Regions from separate parts of the Methylobacillus draconifructus genome, predicted to be linked through region 4. Evidence: predicted binding sites of a transcription regulator. Region 4 holds the regulator's gene; each other region holds the start of a gene.
What was found. Region 4 encodes sigma-54, which starts transcription at its own class of promoters, with help from an activator protein. Its sites were predicted from a motif close to TGGCACNNTTCCTGCT; they were not measured.
Positions count from the first base shown of each region.

Region 1: ACJSDX_RS08060 (glycogen/starch/alpha-glucan phosphorylase) is a predicted target of sigma-54. The motif match lies at 2,539-2,554, and genes of this name have one in related genera.
Region 2: glnA (type I glutamate--ammonia ligase) is a predicted target of sigma-54. The motif match lies at 2,875-2,890, and genes of this name have one in related genera.
Region 3: ACJSDX_RS07550 (ammonium transporter) is a predicted target of sigma-54. The motif match lies at 3,458-3,473, and genes of this name have one in related genera.

Region 1 is NZ_JBJQII010000003.1:334,800-339,206, reverse strand. It holds gene ACJSDX_RS08080 (hypothetical protein) at 140-295, shown strand; gene ACJSDX_RS08075 (energy transducer TonB) at 342-1,112, shown strand; gene ACJSDX_RS08070 (MotA/TolQ/ExbB proton channel family protein) at 1,164-1,913, shown strand; gene ACJSDX_RS08065 (ExbD/TolR family protein) at 1,910-2,335, shown strand; gene ACJSDX_RS08060 (glycogen/starch/alpha-glucan phosphorylase) at 2,667-4,407, shown strand, end outside.
Region 2 is NZ_JBJQII010000001.1:410,341-414,747, forward strand. It holds gene lysA (diaminopimelate decarboxylase) at 1-547, opposite strand, end outside; gene lptM (LPS translocon maturation chaperone LptM) at 555-683, opposite strand; gene mtgA (monofunctional biosynthetic peptidoglycan transglycosylase) at 743-1,432, opposite strand; gene aroE (shikimate dehydrogenase) at 1,429-2,241, opposite strand; gene ACJSDX_RS01945 (rhodanese-like domain-containing protein) at 2,250-2,705, opposite strand; gene glnA (type I glutamate--ammonia ligase) at 2,955-4,364, shown strand.
Region 3 is NZ_JBJQII010000003.1:230,663-235,069, reverse strand. It holds gene ACJSDX_RS07565 (PilT/PilU family type 4a pilus ATPase) at 1-737, opposite strand, end outside; gene ACJSDX_RS07560 (hypothetical protein) at 1,040-1,711, shown strand; gene pap (polyphosphate:AMP phosphotransferase) at 1,783-3,276, opposite strand; gene ACJSDX_RS07550 (ammonium transporter) at 3,511-4,407, shown strand, end outside.
Region 4 is NZ_JBJQII010000004.1:96,080-100,486, forward strand. It holds gene lptB (LPS export ABC transporter ATP-binding protein) at 1-314, shown strand, start outside; gene ACJSDX_RS09325 (RNA polymerase factor sigma-54) at 334-1,800, shown strand; gene hpf (ribosome hibernation-promoting factor, HPF/YfiA family) at 1,830-2,156, shown strand; gene hprK (HPr(Ser) kinase/phosphatase) at 2,266-3,225, shown strand; gene rapZ (RNase adapter RapZ) at 3,229-4,071, shown strand; gene ACJSDX_RS09345 (PTS sugar transporter subunit IIA) at 4,119-4,407, shown strand, end outside.

The DNA of each region.
Region 1 (4,407 bases), on a different contig from region 4:
TGCAAGGGTAGCCTTGCATCATTGACTGCAACCCCAAACAACGAGCGGGATAACGATGAAGACAGCGAACAATTGTAGGCGTGTAGTGCTTGCTGGAGCTGAAGGATGCAGGGTGTTGTACTGTGAGGAATGTAATGTCATGGAAATTGAAGTCGGTGCGTTGAGTTTGCGCCTGGAAGACCACGCGTTCAACTCGCTTGCTGAAATGATTCAGGAAGCGGCGACCCGGCTGGCAATATATAGTGCCAACAAATCTCATAGTCAATTCACTGCCAGCATCAAAAATGTCCATTGAGTCTTCACTTGCACGCCTTTCAAAAGAGCAATATGTTGAGGGGCAATTGAGTCAAAAACCAACGCGCAATTTAGTTCCAAAACGGGTTTTCCGAGAACAAGACACACAGGATTTTTCTGCCAAGGCGCTGATCGCCACCGTGGCGATCCATGCCGCCGTGTTTGCCGCCCTGATCGCCGTTTCCACCAGGGAGCCCCACAAGGAAGAGGCCGCGCCGCCTATCATGGTGAGCCTGGTGAAAAGTCCGGAGCCTATTCCCGAGGTGGCGATCACCGAGCCGGAGCCCCAACCCCAGCCGAAACCGCCTGAGCCCAAGCCAAAACCGAAGCCCAAGCCGAAGGTGGTGGATAAACCTGTCCCAATCGAGGCTCCCCAGCCTGTCGAGCAGGTGGAGGAGGTCAAGGAGGAAGTGTCCGAACCGCAGCCCCAGGAAGTCAAGCAGGCGCCTTCGCAAGCGCCCGTCCAGGACAAGCCCGTGGTTGCCGAGAAGGTGGAGCCGGTCAAGCCGCCTGAGCCCAAGGACCAGCCTATCCCGGAAGTGGCGATCAGCGGGGTTTCATATTCGCATCAGGAAATTCCCGTTTATCCCGCCATGTCCAGAAGGCTGGGAGAGCAGGGCGTCGTGATGTTGCGGATACTGATCTCTGAAGCAGGGGTGCCCGAGACCATCCAGATCGAGACCAGCAGTGGTTCCGAGCGGCTGGACAAGGCCGCGCTGGAGGCGACCAAGAAGTCCAGGTTCAACCCGTACAAGCGTAACAACAAGCCGATGAAGGTGTCCGTGATTGCCCCGGTCCGGTTCTCCATCTCGGATTAAGCAAGTTCAACCAGGTTAGTCATACTTTAAAACATATAGGATTAATGCAATATGGAAAATGCATACGAATTTAGCAGCTTGGATTTCATTCTGGACGGCGGTCCGGTTTCCATTCTGGTTGCAGTCGTGCTTGTCTTCATGTCAGTGGCAAGCTGGTATCTCATGGTCGTCAAGTTCTATCAGGCACTGACCATCCGCAGTGCCAACCGCGAGTACAGCAATAACTTCTGGCAGGCGCCCTCGGTCGAGTCGGCACTGCGCCACAAGAGCGGCGAAACCATCGTTTCCCGCGTTGCAAACCAGGCCGTTGACGCTGCCGAGCATCATCAGGCACATGTCGCCAGCAATGTCGAAGAGGCTTGCAACAAGGACGAATTCATCGCCCGCGCCATGCGCCGTCAGATTTCCACTGAAAGCGAGCGCATGGATTACGGCCTGACCATGCTGGCATCGGTAGGAAGCGTGGCGCCTTTCGTCGGCCTGTTCGGTACGGTATGGGGTATTTACCATGCCTTGGCGAGCATCAGCCAAAGCGGCCAGGCGACACTGGACAAGGTGGCCGGGCCGGTGGGCGAAGCCTTGATCATGACCGCGCTCGGCCTGGCTGTGGCGATTCCTGCGGTATTGGCATACAACGCGCTGGTACGCCGCAACCGCCTCATCCTGGGCGAAGTGGAGGGGTTTGCCAATGATCTGCATATCCTGCTGACCACCGGCGCTCCATTGAACCCTAGCAGCAAGACTACCCCAGGCGCCGCCGCTGTCCGTACCGGCGCCACATTGAAAGAGGTGACGGCATGATGGCAGGCGGCGGAATCGGCGGCGGGGAGGGCAACAGCCGTCCCATGTCCGAGATCAACACCACGCCGCTCGTGGACGTGATGTTGGTGTTGCTGGTGATCTTCATCATCACCGCCCCCTTGCTGACGCATGCGGTGAAGATCGATCTGCCGCAAGCGACGAGCCAGCCTTCCCCGGAGAAGCCGGATATCATCGATGTCGCCATCGATAGCGCAGGCGCCATGTACTGGAACGACCAGACCCTCACGCTCGAAGAGCTGAACGTGAAGCTGCACGAGGTTGCCGACAAGGACCCGCAGCCGGAACTGCATATCCGCGCCGACAAGGAGACGCGTTACCAGGTGCTCGCCGAGGTCATGGCGTATGCGCAGAATGCAGGCGTGCAGAAGCTCGGGTTCGTGAGCGATCCTACGCCCAAATAACCTGCGGGACTGAAATGCAAAAAGCCGGGCATGCCCGGCTTTTTTGTTTTGCTTTGGCCATGTCGCTTCCCTGAGCCAGTAGGGAAGATGCGAAGATGTTTTCGCAATCGCTGTTCAACTTTTTCCCACTATTGTAGTCTTGTAAAAGAGTTCACCTGTTGTGGGCGTGATGGATTGTCCTGCGCGTAATCCTGCTCCTAGAGTGGCCTGATTTTTGCTGGTTGAAAATTAGTGCATCAAGTTCGCAAGAATTTCATGTTGGCCATTCAATATGAGCTTCTGAACTCAAGCCAACGGGTGGCATTTTGTAAACTCACACGGAAAGACGCCAATGACCGCTGAAAAAGAACCCAAAAAGCCCAAAGCCTCCACGCCTGTGATTACCACCGAGAAAACCCCGATTGCCCAGGCACTGCAGAACCACCTGATCTTTTCCGCATTCAAGACCAGCGAGGCTTCGACGCCGCGCGACTGGTATGTGGCGACCGGATACACCATACGCGACCATGTGGTTGAGCGCTGGGTCAAGACCGCTGAAGCATATAGCGAGCAAGATCCGAAACGGGTGTACTACTTCTCGCTGGAGTTCCTGCTTGGGCGCATGATGCAGAATGCCGCACTGAATCTGGGCATCGAGGGCGAGGTGCAGGAGGGTTTGAAAACATTGGGGCACAAGCTGGAGGACGTGGTCGAGCTGGAAAACGACGCCGCGCTGGGCAATGGCGGCCTGGGGCGTTTGGCGGCGTGTTTCCTCGATTCGATGGCCAGCATGGACATCCCGGGCACGGGTTATGGCATCCGTTACGAATACGGCATGTTCCGCCAGTCGATCAGCCAGGGCCAGCAGGTGGAAAACCCCGACAACTGGCTGCGTTACGGCAACCTCTGGGAGTTCCAGCGGCCGGAAAGCCAGTACCCGGTGAGGTTCTATGGCAAGGTGGTGGAGTTCCCGGCTGCCAAGGGTACGGAATACCATTGGGTGGATGCAGAAAGCGTGCTGGCCATTGCCTACGACATGCCGGTGCCCGGCTACGACACGGAAACCGTGAATACCTTGCGCTTGTGGTCTGCCAAGGCGGCGCGTGAGTTCGACCTTGCGCACTTCAATGAAGGCAATTACGAGAAAGCTGTCGAGGAGCGCAATGCCTACGAGAATATTTCGAAGGTGCTGTACCCCAACGATACTTCCGTGCTGGGCAAGGAGCTGCGCCTGAAGCAGCAGTATTTCTTCGTCTCCGCTTCGATCCAGGACATCCTGCGCCGCTTCCTGGCTAAGCATGACGACTGGAGCGTGTTGCCGGACAAGGTGGCGATCCAGCTCAATGACACCCATCCTGCGATTGCGGTGGCCGAGCTGATGTACCAATTGGTGGACGTGCACCACCTCGACTGGAACAAGGCCTGGAAAATCAGCGAAAAGGTATTTGCCTACACCAACCATACCTTGATGCCGGAGGCGCTAGAGACCTGGCCGGTGGAGATGTTCGGCAGGCTGCTGCCGCGGCACCTGGGCATCATCTACCGCATCAACCATGAGTTCCTGCAGATCGTGAACCACAAGTTCCCGGGCGAGACCGATCTGCTGACGCGCGTTTCCATTATTGACGAAGAGCACGGTCGCCGCGTGCGCATGGCGCACCTGGCCGTGGTCGGCAGCCACACCGTGAACGGAGTGGCGGCATTGCACAGCGAATTGCTGCGATCTACCTTGTTTGCCGATTTCAACCGCATCTTCCCGGGCCGCTTCATCAACGTCACCAACGGCATCACGCCCCGGCGCTGGCTCAACCAGTGCAATCCCGGCTTGACCAGCCTGCTGGAAAGCGTCATCGGCAAGGACTTCCACCATGATCTCGACAAGCTGCGCGCATTGGAGCCATTGGCTGACGATGCCGATTTCCGCAAGGCTTTCCTCGCGGTCAAGCATGCCAACAAGCAGCGGCTTGCCAAGCGGATTGAACAGGTGACAGGAGTCAAGCTGAACCCTGCCGCCTTGTTCGACGTGCAAATCAAGCGCATCCACGAATACAAGCGCCAGCTGCTGAATGTGTTGCACATCGTGACCCTGTATA
Region 2 (4,407 bases), on a different contig from region 4:
TGTACAGGCTGAAGGCATCCTCATACGCAACTCCGAACTTGTTGTTCTTGAGCCCGGTGGAAATGTAGGGGTGCGTCCTGGCGTCCACGTTCGGGTTGACGCGCAATGAAACCGGCGCCGTCTTGCCCAAGCGGGCAGCAACGTCATTGAGCCGGTCCAGCTCGCTGGCGGATTCCACATTGAAGCAGAAAATCCCCGCATCCAATGCCGCCTGCATTTCCGCTTCGGTCTTGCCCACGCCGGAGAACACCACCTTCGCAGGGTCGCCGCCCGCAGCCAGCACCCGCGCCAGTTCGCCGCCGGAGACAATGTCAAAGCCGGCGCCCAGGCGGGCGAACAGGTTGAGCACCGCCAGGCTGGGGTTGGACTTCACCGCGAAGCAGACAAGATGGTCCGTGCCTGCAAACCCCGCTGCAAAACGGGTATAGGCGTTTTCCAGGGCGGCGCGGGAATAGACGTAGCTCGGCGTGCCGAACTCTTCGGCAATACGGGTCAACGGCACGTTTTCGGCATGCAGGATGCCATTCTTCAATTGAAATGGATTCACGGACAACTCATCGGGAAGGTTGTTGTTGCGGCTGCGGTTCCTGCGGATACTGTTTTTCCGGGATATAAAGGTCGCCCTTGGTGCCGCATGCGGCAAGGGCTAGGCTTGCAATCAGGATCAGGAAGCAGAAGCGCATATTGTTTGGATGCAAAGAGATTATTTTAACACAAGGCTATCTCGGCTTCGGCAATGCCGTCAGGGCACTTCCGCGTAGCGCATGCGCGATTCGATGATGCCTGCCTTGCGGATCAGGCCTCGCGCTTCACGATGCTTGTCGTAATAGCGCGGATTCGGGATCATCGCCGCCAGCTTGGCGGCCTGGGCGGCGCTCAGGCTGGCAGCGCTGGTCTTGTAGTAATGCCGCGCGGCAGCCTCGGCGCCGAACACGCCATTGCCCCACTCGATCACATTGAGGTAAATCTCGAAAATCCTGCGCTTGCTCATCATGCGCTCGAGCATCCAGGTGATCGCGGCCTCTTCCAACTTGCGCCAGGGCGTGCGCCCGGTGGAAAGGAACAGGTTCTTGGCAAGCTGCTGGCTGATGGTGGAGCCGCCCGCGACGATCTTGCCTTTTTGCCAGTTCTTTTCATATGCCTTCTGGATGCCGTCCCAATCGAATCCCTCATGGCCGACGAACTTGGCGTCCTCGGACGCAATCACCGCGCGCTTGAGGTTGCGGGAAATCTTCTGGTACTCCACCCACTGGTGCTTGAGCGTCGCCTCGGGGTTGTCTTGCCGCAACGTCGCCAAGCTGGTGCGCATGAAAGCACTGCTTGAGGGGTTATGCTCCACCCACCAGAGGATATGCATGAATATCCAAAGCTGGTACAGCACCACCAGCACCAGGGCCAGCAGCAACCCGCGCCACAACAACCGCTTGATCATGATGTCCGCAATGCGGCAATCACGGATGCAGTGTCCGGCCGTATTTGACGCCAGACATAAAAAGCTTCTGCCGCCTGCTCCACCAGCATGCCCAGCCCGTCGGCAATTTTCTGCACGCCTTCTTCACGCGCATACTGCATGAAAGGCGTTTCGCGCCCATACATCATGTCGTACGCCAAGGCATCAGCGGCAAACAGTCCTGACGGCAACGGCAGCCGCTCGTTGCTCAAGCCGCTGGAAGTCGCATTGATCACGACATCGAACGCCTTGCCGGCCAAGGCGTCGAAACTGCATGCATCCAGCTCGGCATCAACAGGCCTGGCACGCGCTGCCATCGCCTCGGCCTTTTCCACGCTGCGGTTGGCAATGCACAGCAATGCAGGAGATGCTTGCAGCAACGGCCCCAACACGCCTTCCGCGGCGCCTCCCGCTCCCAACAGCAATACACGCTTGCCTGCCAGGGAGAACTCCAGGTTTTGCAGGATGTCGCGCACCAGCCCGGCACCATCCGTATTGTCACCATGGATGCCGCCATTCTTGAAGCTCAGCGTATTCACCGCGCCTGCATCACGCGCTCGTTCGCTCAATTCGGTTGCCAATGAATAGGCCTCGAACTTGAAAGGCACGGTGACATTGGCCCCGCAATAGCCCTGCGCCTGCAAACCGGCCACAGTGGCAACAAACCCGTCCAGGGGCGCCTGCACCTTGCCGTATTCGATCTGCTGTCCCGTCTGTTGAGCAAATGCAACATGGATCAAAGGGGACTTACTGTGCTCCACCGGGTGGCCGATCACGGCATAACGATCCATGCAAATCCTCAGGCGTTGGTCCAGGGCAGGCCGGCAGCCTTCCAGCCGTTGATCCTGCCGCGCTGCTTGGTGTCCGGCGTGGACTCGCCTTCAAAACCTTCGAGCACGTTGTAGGCCTCAGCATATCCGGCCTGGGCGGCCAAGACGGCTGCGTTATGGGAACGCCCGCCGGTACGGCAGAGGAACATCACCAACGCCTCGTGGTCGACCTGCTTGTCCAATTGGGACAGGAAATCCGGATTAGCCACCATGCCGGGATAAAACGCCCATTCGATGTGCGTCGCATTGGGCACGCGGCCCACCAGTTCAAGCTCCGCTTTGGTGCGCACATCCACCAGCTTGGCCGAAGGGGCCAGTTCCAGGACCTTCTGCGCCTCCCGTGGCGTCAATGCTCCGGCATAGGGAAGCCCGTGCTGCTCGGCACGCTGTTTTGCATTCAGCAAAATGGCATTCAACGTTTCCATTGCTCTCTCCTTTACCCCTCAGAAATGCGGAGTATAGCGTTAAATTTTGCCACAATCTTCAATGCACATTAATGGTGCACAAAACCGAGTGAACGCAATATTTTGGTGCACACATAGCGTTTCTCTTTTATAACCTTATGTGTGAAAATGGGAATTTGCGCGAATTCAATGGCACAGTTCCTGCTTCACCTTAGTGTCAAGCATAGTGCTTAATTAACTTCTTAATCCAAAAAGAGCTAGGAGAATCAAATGGCGGTGGCCGACGTATTAAAGCTTGTGAAGGAAAACGACATCAAGTTTGTCGATTTTCGCTTTACTGACACCAAGGGCAAGGAACAGCACGTAACCGTGCCGATTTCCGCATTCGACGAAGACAAGTTTACTGAAGGCCACGCTTTCGACGGGTCTTCCATTGCAGGCTGGAAGGGCATCCAGGCATCCGACATGCTGCTGATCCCCGATCCGGAGACTGCCAACATCGACCCTTTCATGGACGAGCCCACCCTGTTCCTCACCTGTGACGTCGTGGACCCTACCGACGGCAAGGGTTATGACCGCTGCCCGCGCAGCATCGCCAAGCGCGCTGAAGCTTATCTGAAGTCCAGCGGCATCGGTGATGCGGCCTTCTTCGGCCCAGAGCCGGAATTCTTCATTTTCGACTCCATCAACTGGTCCGTGGACATGAGCGGCAGCTCCGTGAAGATCAACTCCGAAGAGGCCGCATGGGCTTCCAACGAGAAGTTCGAAGGCGGCAACACCGGCCACCGTCCAGGCGTCAAGGGCGGCTACTTCCCTGTGCCTCCAATCGACTCCCTGCACGATATCCGCTCCGCCATGGTAGTAGCCCTGGAAGAGCTGGGCGTGCCTGTAGAAGTTCACCACCATGAAGTGGCGACCGCCGGCCAATGTGAGATCGGCACCAAGTTCAGCACCCTGGTTCAACGCGCCGACTGGACCCAGATCCTCAAGTACGTCGTATTGAACACGGCACATGCATACGGCAAGACAGCCACCTTCATGCCCAAGCCTATCTTCGGCGACAACGGTTCCGGCATGCACGTGCACCAATCCGTATGGAAAGACGGCAAGAACCTGTTCGCAGGCAACGGCTACGCCGGCCTGAGCGAATTCGCGCTCTACTATATCGGCGGCATCATCAAGCACGCGCGCGCGCTGAACGCCATCACCAACCCAGGCACCAACTCCTACAAGCGCCTGGTTCCTGGCTTCGAAGCCCCCGTGAAGCTGGCTTACTCCGCGAAGAACCGCTCCGCGTCCATCCGCGTTCCTTTCGTGCAATCCGACAAGGCGCGCCGTATCGAGGCACGTTTCCCTGACCCAACCGCCAACCCATACCTGGCATTCAGCGCATTGCTGATGGCGGGCCTGGATGGCGTGCAGAACAAGATCCACCCCGGCGAGCCTGCCACCAAGGATCTCTACCACTTGCCGCCAGAAGAAGATGCAGCGATCCCAACTGTCGCTTCTTCCCTGGAGCAAGCGCTGGAAGCCCTGGACAAGGATCGCGAGTTCCTGACCCGCGGCGGCGTGTTCTCCGACGACTGGATCAATGCCTACATCGACCTGAAGATGGAAGAAGTGACGAAGTTGCGCCAGACTCCGCACCCGGTCGAGTTCAGCCTGTACTACAGCGTTTAATCAGCGCATTGCATAAAAAAAGCGGGGAAACCCGCTTTTTTTA
Region 3 (4,407 bases), on a different contig from region 4:
CGGTCTATGGCCTGGTTGGCGCTGTTGGCGTGCAGGGTCGCCATGCATAGGTGGCCGGTCTCGGCAAACGCCAGGGCGAATTCCATGGTTTCGCGGTCGCGGATTTCGCCGATGAGGATGACGTCGGGCGCCTGTCGCAAGGTGTTCTTGAGCGCGCTGAACCAATCGTTGGTGTCGCGCCCGACTTCGCGGTGCGTGATCAGGCAGTTCTTGCTCGCATGCACGTATTCCACCGGGTCTTCCACGGTGATGATGTGGCCATGGCTGTTTTCGTTGCGGTAGTCGATCAAGGCCGCAAGGGTGGTGGACTTGCCCGAGCCGGTGCCGCCGACGAGGATCACCAGGCCGCGCTTGGCCATGATGACCTCCTTGAGCACGGGCGGCAGGCCGAGGTCGTCGAAGCGCGGGATCTGCGTGGTGATGGTGCGCAGCACCATGCCGACCTTCTCCTGCTGGATGAAGACATTGACGCGGAAGCGGCCTATCTCTTTGGGCCAGATGGCGAAATTACATTCCTTGCTCTGCTCGAACTCCAGCCGCTGCTTTTCGCTCATGAGCGCGTAGGCGAAGGCCTTGGTGTGCTCGCCGCTCAGTTTCTGCTGGGTGACCGGCGTCATCTTGCCGTCTATCTTCATCGCGGGCGGAAAGTCCGCGGAGATGAACAAGTCGGACGCTTTCTTCTCCAGCATGGAGCGCAGCAGCGTGTGCATATAGGCCAGGGCCTGTTCCTGATTCATGCCAAATCCAATCCGGGATGCGGGTTATAAGGGCCGTCAATAGCCAATGGGCAGACGCCATATTAAATGAGGTTGAACGCCGCTGTCATTATGTCCGGCCCCGGCTGCCTTGTCCGCATTCCGAAGCTGGGCCAGCCGCGCTCGGGAAACGAAGCGCGCTTAGGTTTTATATGGGGTCATGGATTCCTACGCTCAATAGCCTAAATTTAATTTGGCGGATGCCGCTAATATGCTTACACTGCCATGGCGTTTCTATTGGAAACTGTTTTCTGAATTGACTGCAAGCGAGTTGTACCAAGTCCATGAACGATATCCGCGAACGCGAGGCCATGAATGCCTATCTCAAGCTGCTCAAGAACAAGGGAGTCGACAATGAGGGGCTGAGACAGCGGGAGCACTGGCTTCTAGCGCTGTTGCCCGCCATTGCGGGGCAACCGGCGGACGGCCTGATCTACCGGGAGGCCGTCGAACACCTGCTGACCGAAGTAGAGCGCGAGCAATGGCCGTTCTTCCTTTCCGTGGTGCGCGAGTACTACCATTTCTGGAACCACGACATCAAGGCCATCGCCGCCTTGAATGCCGGTCAGGAGTTCGAGCTCAACCCGGCCAAGTGGCAGCCTGTCGAGCAGGATCTCAAGACGTTATGGCAGCGCCTGGACAGCGAGAAGTTCGGCGTGGCCGACACCTGGCCGCTCAAGGCCTATAGCTATGCATTGCGCCAGGAGGGGGCGGACCAGGCGTTGGTCGATACCCGGATGCGGCTGGTCAAGCTCTTATTGCTCAAGCTGCGGGATGCGCCTGAACGCGACCACAAGGTGTATCGCCAGGCGGTGAACGCCACGGTCGGCATTTTCACCATGAAGCCCACCCAGCGGTTGTTTCTCGCCGTGGTGCGCGAGTTCTATTATTTCTGGATCGGCGACCCGGACGCGGTCAGCCACATCCAGATCGAGCGCGCGGACAATATCGCCTGAGAGGGCCGCGTAGCTGTTCCCAATGCTTTTCCGGCGACCGGGTTTTCGCATATGCCCATACGCCGCGCTGCTTATTTCAATGCGTCGAGCTTGCGCTCCAGCTGTTCGCAAATGGTCTTGAGTATCTTGATGCGGGCATATTTCTTGTCGTTGGATTCGACCAGGGTCCAAGGCGCCTGCTCCGTGCTGGTGCGGTCTATCATGTCGCAGACGGCGCGCTGGTAATCGTCCCATTTCTCGCGGTTGCGCCAGTCTTCATCCGTGATCTTGTAGCGCTTGAATGCAGTGTCCTCCCTGGCCTTGAAGCGCGCCAACTGTTCTTCCTGGTCGATATGCAGCCAGAATTTAACGAGCACGATGTCGTGGCTGACCAATTGTTCCTCGAAGTCGTTGATCTCGGCATAGGCGCGCATCCAGTCCTGCGTGCTGCAAAATCCTTCCACCCGTTCCACTAAAACACGGCCGTACCAGGTGCGGTCGAAGATCGTGACGCGCCCGCGTCTGGGCAACTGGCGCCAGAAGCGCCACAGGTAAGGCTGGGCGCTTTCCTCGTCAGAAGGCGCCGAGATCGGGACGATGCTATAGGTGCGGGCATCCATGGCCTGGGTGACGCGGCGGATGGCGCCGCCCTTGCCGGCAGCGTCGACGCCCTCGAAAGCGATGATCACCGAAATCTGCTGGAATTTTTCATGGCGGGTGAGCAGGTTGAGCTTGCCCTGATATTCCTCCAAGCGTTCTTCGTAATCGTCCTTGTCCAGGGATTTTTTCAGGTCCAATGTGTTCAGCACATTGAGGCTGTCCGCCGCCGTCAATGCGAGCGCGGGCGCTGCCGCCTTGCGGGGAGGGGGCGCCTTGCTATCCAGGCGGTTGCGTATGGTCTCCAGCAGGTATTTGCCCGTGGTCAGGCTGCGGTAATTGGGGTCGAAGCCTTCGATGACCAGCCAGGGCGCGTTGGCGGTGCTGGTCTCGCGCAGGATATGGCCGGTGAGCGTGCGGAATTCGTCATAGTGCTTGAGATGCTGCTTGTCCTGCTCCGTGACGCGCCAGCGCGTCTTTGGATTGGCTTCCAGCTCGGCAATGCGGTTTTTCTGTTGTTTTTTCGAGAGATGGAACCAGAGCTTGATGACGAGCGCCCCTTCATCCGTGAGCATGCGTTCGAAGCGCACAATATCGCTGAGGCGGCTGTCGAGCTTCTTGCGCAGTTTTCCGCTCGACATGTTTTCCAGAATGGGCGCGGTATACCATGACCCGAAGAAAATCCCGATCTTGCCCTTGGGCGGCAGTTCGCGCCAAAAGCGCCACATGCGGGGGCGCTCCGCCTCGTCTTCCGTGGCTGGGCCAAAAGCGCAAGTGTGGATCAGGCGCGGGTCCATCCATTCATTGAGCAGGTTGGCGGTTTCCCCCTTGCCTGCGCCATCCACGCCGCCGATCAGGATCAAGACGGGGAAAGCCTTGGATTCCGCCAGGTCGAACTGGATGTCAAGCAGGGCCTCGCGCAAGGCGGGCACTTCTTTCTTATAAAGTTCATCGTCGAGACTGTGGCCGAGCTCAGCGGATTCAAACATGGCGTATTCCCTGATGAGATCGGTCCATGGTGCAGAATTTCTCTGCAAGTGTCAAAGCTCCGTAGTCAAGTCTTCCATGGAGTTGCACGTTATTGGTGCAATGCACAGTTGATGGATCATATTTGGTGCTTCCTTATTTCGATAGATTTATAAAACTATTTAAAAACAAAGGCATGATGAGTGGCGTAGTTTTTGCTATGTATTCCCCGCTATAAAATAAACGGAGGAGATGACATGGACTCAACACAGTCGGGAAACGACGTATTTTTCATATTGCTGGGCGCCATTATGGTGCTTGCCATGCATGCAGGGTTTGCCTTCCTCGAAGTGGGCACCGTGCGCCGCAAGAACCAGGTCAACGCCCTGGTCAAGATCATGGTGGATTTCTCGGTATCCACCATCGCCTATTTTTTCATCGGGTATGGCGTGGCCTACGGCGTGGGCTTCCTGCAAGGGGCGGAGTCGCTTTCTGCGCACCATGGATATGAGCTGGTGAAGTTCTTTTTCCTGCTGACGTTTGCGGCAGCCATCCCCGCCATCATTTCCGGCGGCATTGCCGAGCGGGCCAAATTCAACCCTCAGATGGCCGCGACCTTTGTCATCGTCGGCGTGGTATACCCCTTCTTCGAGGGCATCGCCTGGAACGGCCATTTCGGCTTTCAGGATTGGCTGGAAGCGGCTTTCGGCGCTCCCTACCATGACTTTGCCGGTTCTGTCGTCGTGCATGCGATGGGCGGATGGATCGCGCTGGCGGCCGTATTGCTCCTTGGCCCTCGCATCGGCCGCTACAGCAAGGACGGCAGGCTGCATGCCTTCCCGCCGTCCAGCATTCCCTTCCTGGCGCTGGGCGCCTGGATACTCACGGTCGGCTGGTTCGGCTTCAACGTCATGTCTGCCCAGACGGTCGATGCGGTGACCGGCCTGGTGGCGCTCAATTCATTGATGGCCATGGTCGGCGGCACGCTCGCGGCATTGCTTGCCGGCAAGAACGATCCCGGCTTCGTGCATAACGGCCCCTTGGCTGGTTTGGTGGCGATTTGCGCAGGCTCAGACGTGGTCAACCCGCTGGGGGCATTGGCGATCGGGCTGGCGGCTGGCGCGGTGTTCGTCTGGACTTTTACCTTGACCCAG
Region 4 (4,407 bases):
TTTCGGGCGGCGAGCGCCGCCGGGTGGAAATCGCCCGATGTCTGGCGACCAATCCCAGCTTCATCCTACTGGATGAGCCGTTTGCCGGGATCGACCCGATTGCCGTGCTGGACATCCAGAAGATCGTGCGTTTCCTGACCGAGCGCAATATCGGGGTACTGATCACGGACCATAATGTCCGTGAAACATTGGGCATATGCGATCGCGCCTACATCGTGAATGAAGGCCGCGTATTCGCATCGGGGAAGCCCAGCGAGATCATACATAACGAAAGTGTAAGAGAAGTTTACTTGGGCAAGGATTTCCGCCTGTAGTCAACGCAGAATTAGAGAGATGAAACAAAGTCTACAGCTAAAATTTTCCCAGAACCTGGCATTGACGCCGCAGTTGCAGCAGTCGATCAAGCTGTTGCAGCTGTCTTCGCAGGAACTCAACCAGGAGCTGGAGTCGCTGCTGCAGGCCAACCCCTTGCTGGAGCGCATAGACGGTCCGGACGGGGCTGCCGAGATGTCCGAAAGCTACAGTCCCGCTCCGGATGCCGCGGTCGCCGCTCCCGCCAGCGAGGCACCTGCGCCAGCCAGCGAGGAGTTGCCGCGCGTTGACGAATTCGGCGGAGGGGACGATTACTTCGAATCTTTCCAGGGCAGCAACCGCTGGGAAGAGGGCGGCGCCAACAATGACGACGACAACGACTTCAGCTTCCAGGAAGCGGTCAACCTTACCCTACGCGAGCACCTATTGAGCCAGATCAAGCTGCTGCCGTTGTCCGAACGCGACCAGACCTTGGCAATGGTGCTGGTGGACGCCATCAACGACGACGGCTACCTCGAGCAGTCGCTGGAAGAGCTGGCCGAGCTGCTGCCGGAAGAGCTCGAAATCGACCTGCTCGAACTCGAAACCGCGCTCAAGCATATCCAGAACCTGGATCCCCCTGGTATTGGCGCCCGCAACCTTGCGGAGTGCCTGGCATTGCAACTGCGCGCCCTGCCCGCAGAAACGCCTTTTGTTGATCTGGCGATCAAGGTTGCAGAGCAACACTTGCCTTTGCTGGCGAGCCGCGATTACACGCGCCTGCGCAAGCTGCTGCATTGCGACGACGACGTCCTGAAAACGGTGCAGCAGCTGGTGATCCAGCTCAACCCGCGCCCGGGCGGCGAGTTCAGCCATATCACCTCGGACCACTACATCCAGCACGAAATCGTGGTGAAGAAGGTCAAGGGTATCTGGATCGCCAGCCTCAATGACGAAGTGGTGCCCAAGCTACGCATCAACCAGCTTTATGCCGGCATCCTGAAACGTAATCGCGATAGCTCCAGTCAATACCTCATGAGCCAGATGCAGGAAGCGAAATGGATGATCAAGAACATCCAGCAGCGTTTTTCCACCATCCTGCGCGTGTCGCAGGCGATTGTGGACAGGCAGCGCAACTTCTTCGAGCATGGCGAAGTCGCCATGCGTCCGCTGGTGCTGCGCGAGATCGCCGACGAGTTGGGCCTGCATGAATCCACCGTGTCGCGCGTGACGACGCGAAAGTACATGCTCACACCGCGCGGCGTGTACGAGTTGAAGTATTTCTTCGGCAGCCATGTTGCGACGGAGTCTGGCGGTGCTTGCTCCGCCACGGCGATCCGCGCGTTGATCAAGCAGATGGTGAGCGAGGAAAACCCGAAGAAGCCGCTGTCTGACAACCAGATTACCGACATCCTCGGCAAACAAGGCATAGTTGTTGCAAGAAGAACCATAGCGAAATACCGCGAGTCTCTACAGATACCCGCGGCCAACCAGCGCAAGTCGCTTTGATTTGCGCGTTTTCAAGTAAGGAGAGCGTTATGAATTTGCACCTGACCGGACATCACCTCGACGTTACCCCAGCCCTGCGCGAATATGTGCAGTCCAAGCTGGCCCGACTCAGCAATCACTTTGACCATGTGATTGACCTCAAGGTCACGCTGAGCGTGGAGAAACTGGTGCAAAAGGCGGAAGCCACCCTGCATGTGCCGGGCAACGACCTGCACGCGGAATGCGGGGCGGAAAGCATGTACAGCGCGATTGACTCGCTGGCGGACAAGCTGGACCGCCAGGTAGTGAAGCATAAGGAAAAAGTCAGCAACCACAACCAGGCATCCGGAGGTCTGAAGCACCAGGCGGTCGAGTAACCTCCTCGTGAAATGCTGCAAAAGAGTGCCAAGTCTGTTTTTCATGCATGGATTTGGCGCTCTTGCAGCATATCCTTCCGCTTGTTCATTCCCAAGGTATTAAGCACACATGGCTGAAATCAGTGTTACCCAGCTTTACAAGGATACGCGCCGCAAGCTCAAGCTGAAATGGGTAGCAGGGTTAGCCGGCGGCGATAACCCCCTGACCAGTGAAACCGTGACCAAGCCATCCCTGGCGCTGGTTGGTCACCTGAATTTCGTGCATCCCAACCGAGTGCAGGTGCTGGGGTGCGCAGAGATGGATTATTTGCGCAGCCTCAAGGCGCGAGAATTGTTCCAGGCCATCAAAAACCTGTTCTCAGCCGACTTGGCGGCCATCATCGTGGCCAATGGCGAAGAAGCGCCGGACGAACTGGTGGCCGCCTCCGACGAGTTCAGCACCCCATTGTTTACCTCCCCCTTGCGCAGCCCCGGCCTCATGGATGTATTGAGCCACTATCTTGCCCAGGCCGTGGCGGTATCGGAAAGCCTGCACGGCGTGTTCATGGAAGTGCAGGGCTTCGGCCTCATGATCAAGGGCACCCCGGCGATCGGCAAGAGCGAGCTGGCGCTGGAGCTGATCTCGCGTGGGCACCGCCTGGTGGCGGATGATATCGTCGATTTCTACCGTATCGCCCCTGACCGGCTCGAAGGGCGTTGCCCGCCGTTGCTGCAGGATTTCCTCGAGGTGCGTGGATTGGGCGTACTCAATATCCGCGCCTTGTTCGGCGACAACGCCGTCAAGCCGACCAAGCCGCTCGACTTGATCGTGCAACTGGAAATGGCCGATACCATGGTGCCGCTGGACCGGCTCAAGATCAAATCCCAGCATGAAAAAATCCTTGAGGTCAAAATTCCCAAGGTCGTGATCCCGGTGGCCGCCGGGCGCAATATCGCCGTGCTGGTGGAGGTGGCCGTGCGCAACCACATGCTGCTGCTGCGCGGCATCAACGGCACCAAGCAGTTCATGCAGCGCCAGCACCGAGAAATGGCGCGTACTTCCCGGAAACTCAAGCCAGAGGCGGAATAGGCCATGCAGCTTGTGATCGTGACCGGTCTTTCGGGTTCAGGCAAGAGCATCGTACTCAAGATGCTGGAGGACAGCGGCTACTATTGCATCGACAACCTGCCTGCCACCTTGCTGCCCCAGGCTTCGGAGCACCTGAGCCAGGGCAACCACGAACGGGTGGCGATCAGCATCGATACCCGCAGCGCCTCGCTCGAGGCGCTGCCCGGCAACATCCGCAAGCTCAAGGGCGAGGGTATCGAAGTACAGGTGCTTTTCTTGGAGGCCAATGTCGAGACCCTGGTCAAGCGCTACAGCGAAACGCGCCGCCGCCATCCGTTGAGCAGCGATACCAGCACCCTGGCCGAAAGCATCAGCCACGAGCGCCATTTGCTGGAGCCGTTGGTGGACCTGGGGTTGCGCATCGATACCAGCAGCCTCAGCGCCAACGCCTTGCGCAACTGGGTCAAGGAATTCGTGACGCAGAAGAACGGCGAACTGATCCTGCTGTTCTCTTCATTCGGCTTCAAGCATGGCATTCCGCTGGACGCGGATTACGTGTTTGACGTGCGTTGCCTGCCCAACCCCTATTATGATCTGGAGCTCAGGCCGCAGACGGGGCAAGACAAGCCTGTATGTGACTTTCTCGAATGTCACGACAGCGTGCACGGCATGTACGACGATATCCGTGGTTTTATCGAGCGCTGGCTACCCAGCTTCATTGCCGACAACCGCAGCTACCTGACCGTGGCGATTGGCTGCACGGGCGGCCAGCATCGTTCGGTCTATTTCGCAGAGCGCCTTGCGGCGCATTTTCGTCATCAGCAATACCGCGTGCTGGTACGGCATAGGTCACTGGAGAAAAACTAGGCTGGCGTCGCCGGCCGGAGAGCTCCTGAGGATACGGGATACAAAGCATGATAGGTATACTCATCATTGCCCATGGAACGCTGGGCGAAAGCCTGATTCACTGTGCAAGCCATGTCATGGGCTCGCGCCCGCCGCTGTTGAGGCAGCTCGGTGTCGGCACCCATGACGACCCGGGCGGGCTGCTGCCGCAGGCCCAGCAAATGATCAGGGAGCTAGACGAGGGGCAGGGGGTGCTGATACTTTCCGATATCTACGGCGCCACGCCCTGCAACCTGGTGACGAAGTTGCTGATCCCGGGCCATGTCGAAGGCGTGGCCGGGGTCAACCTGCCCATGC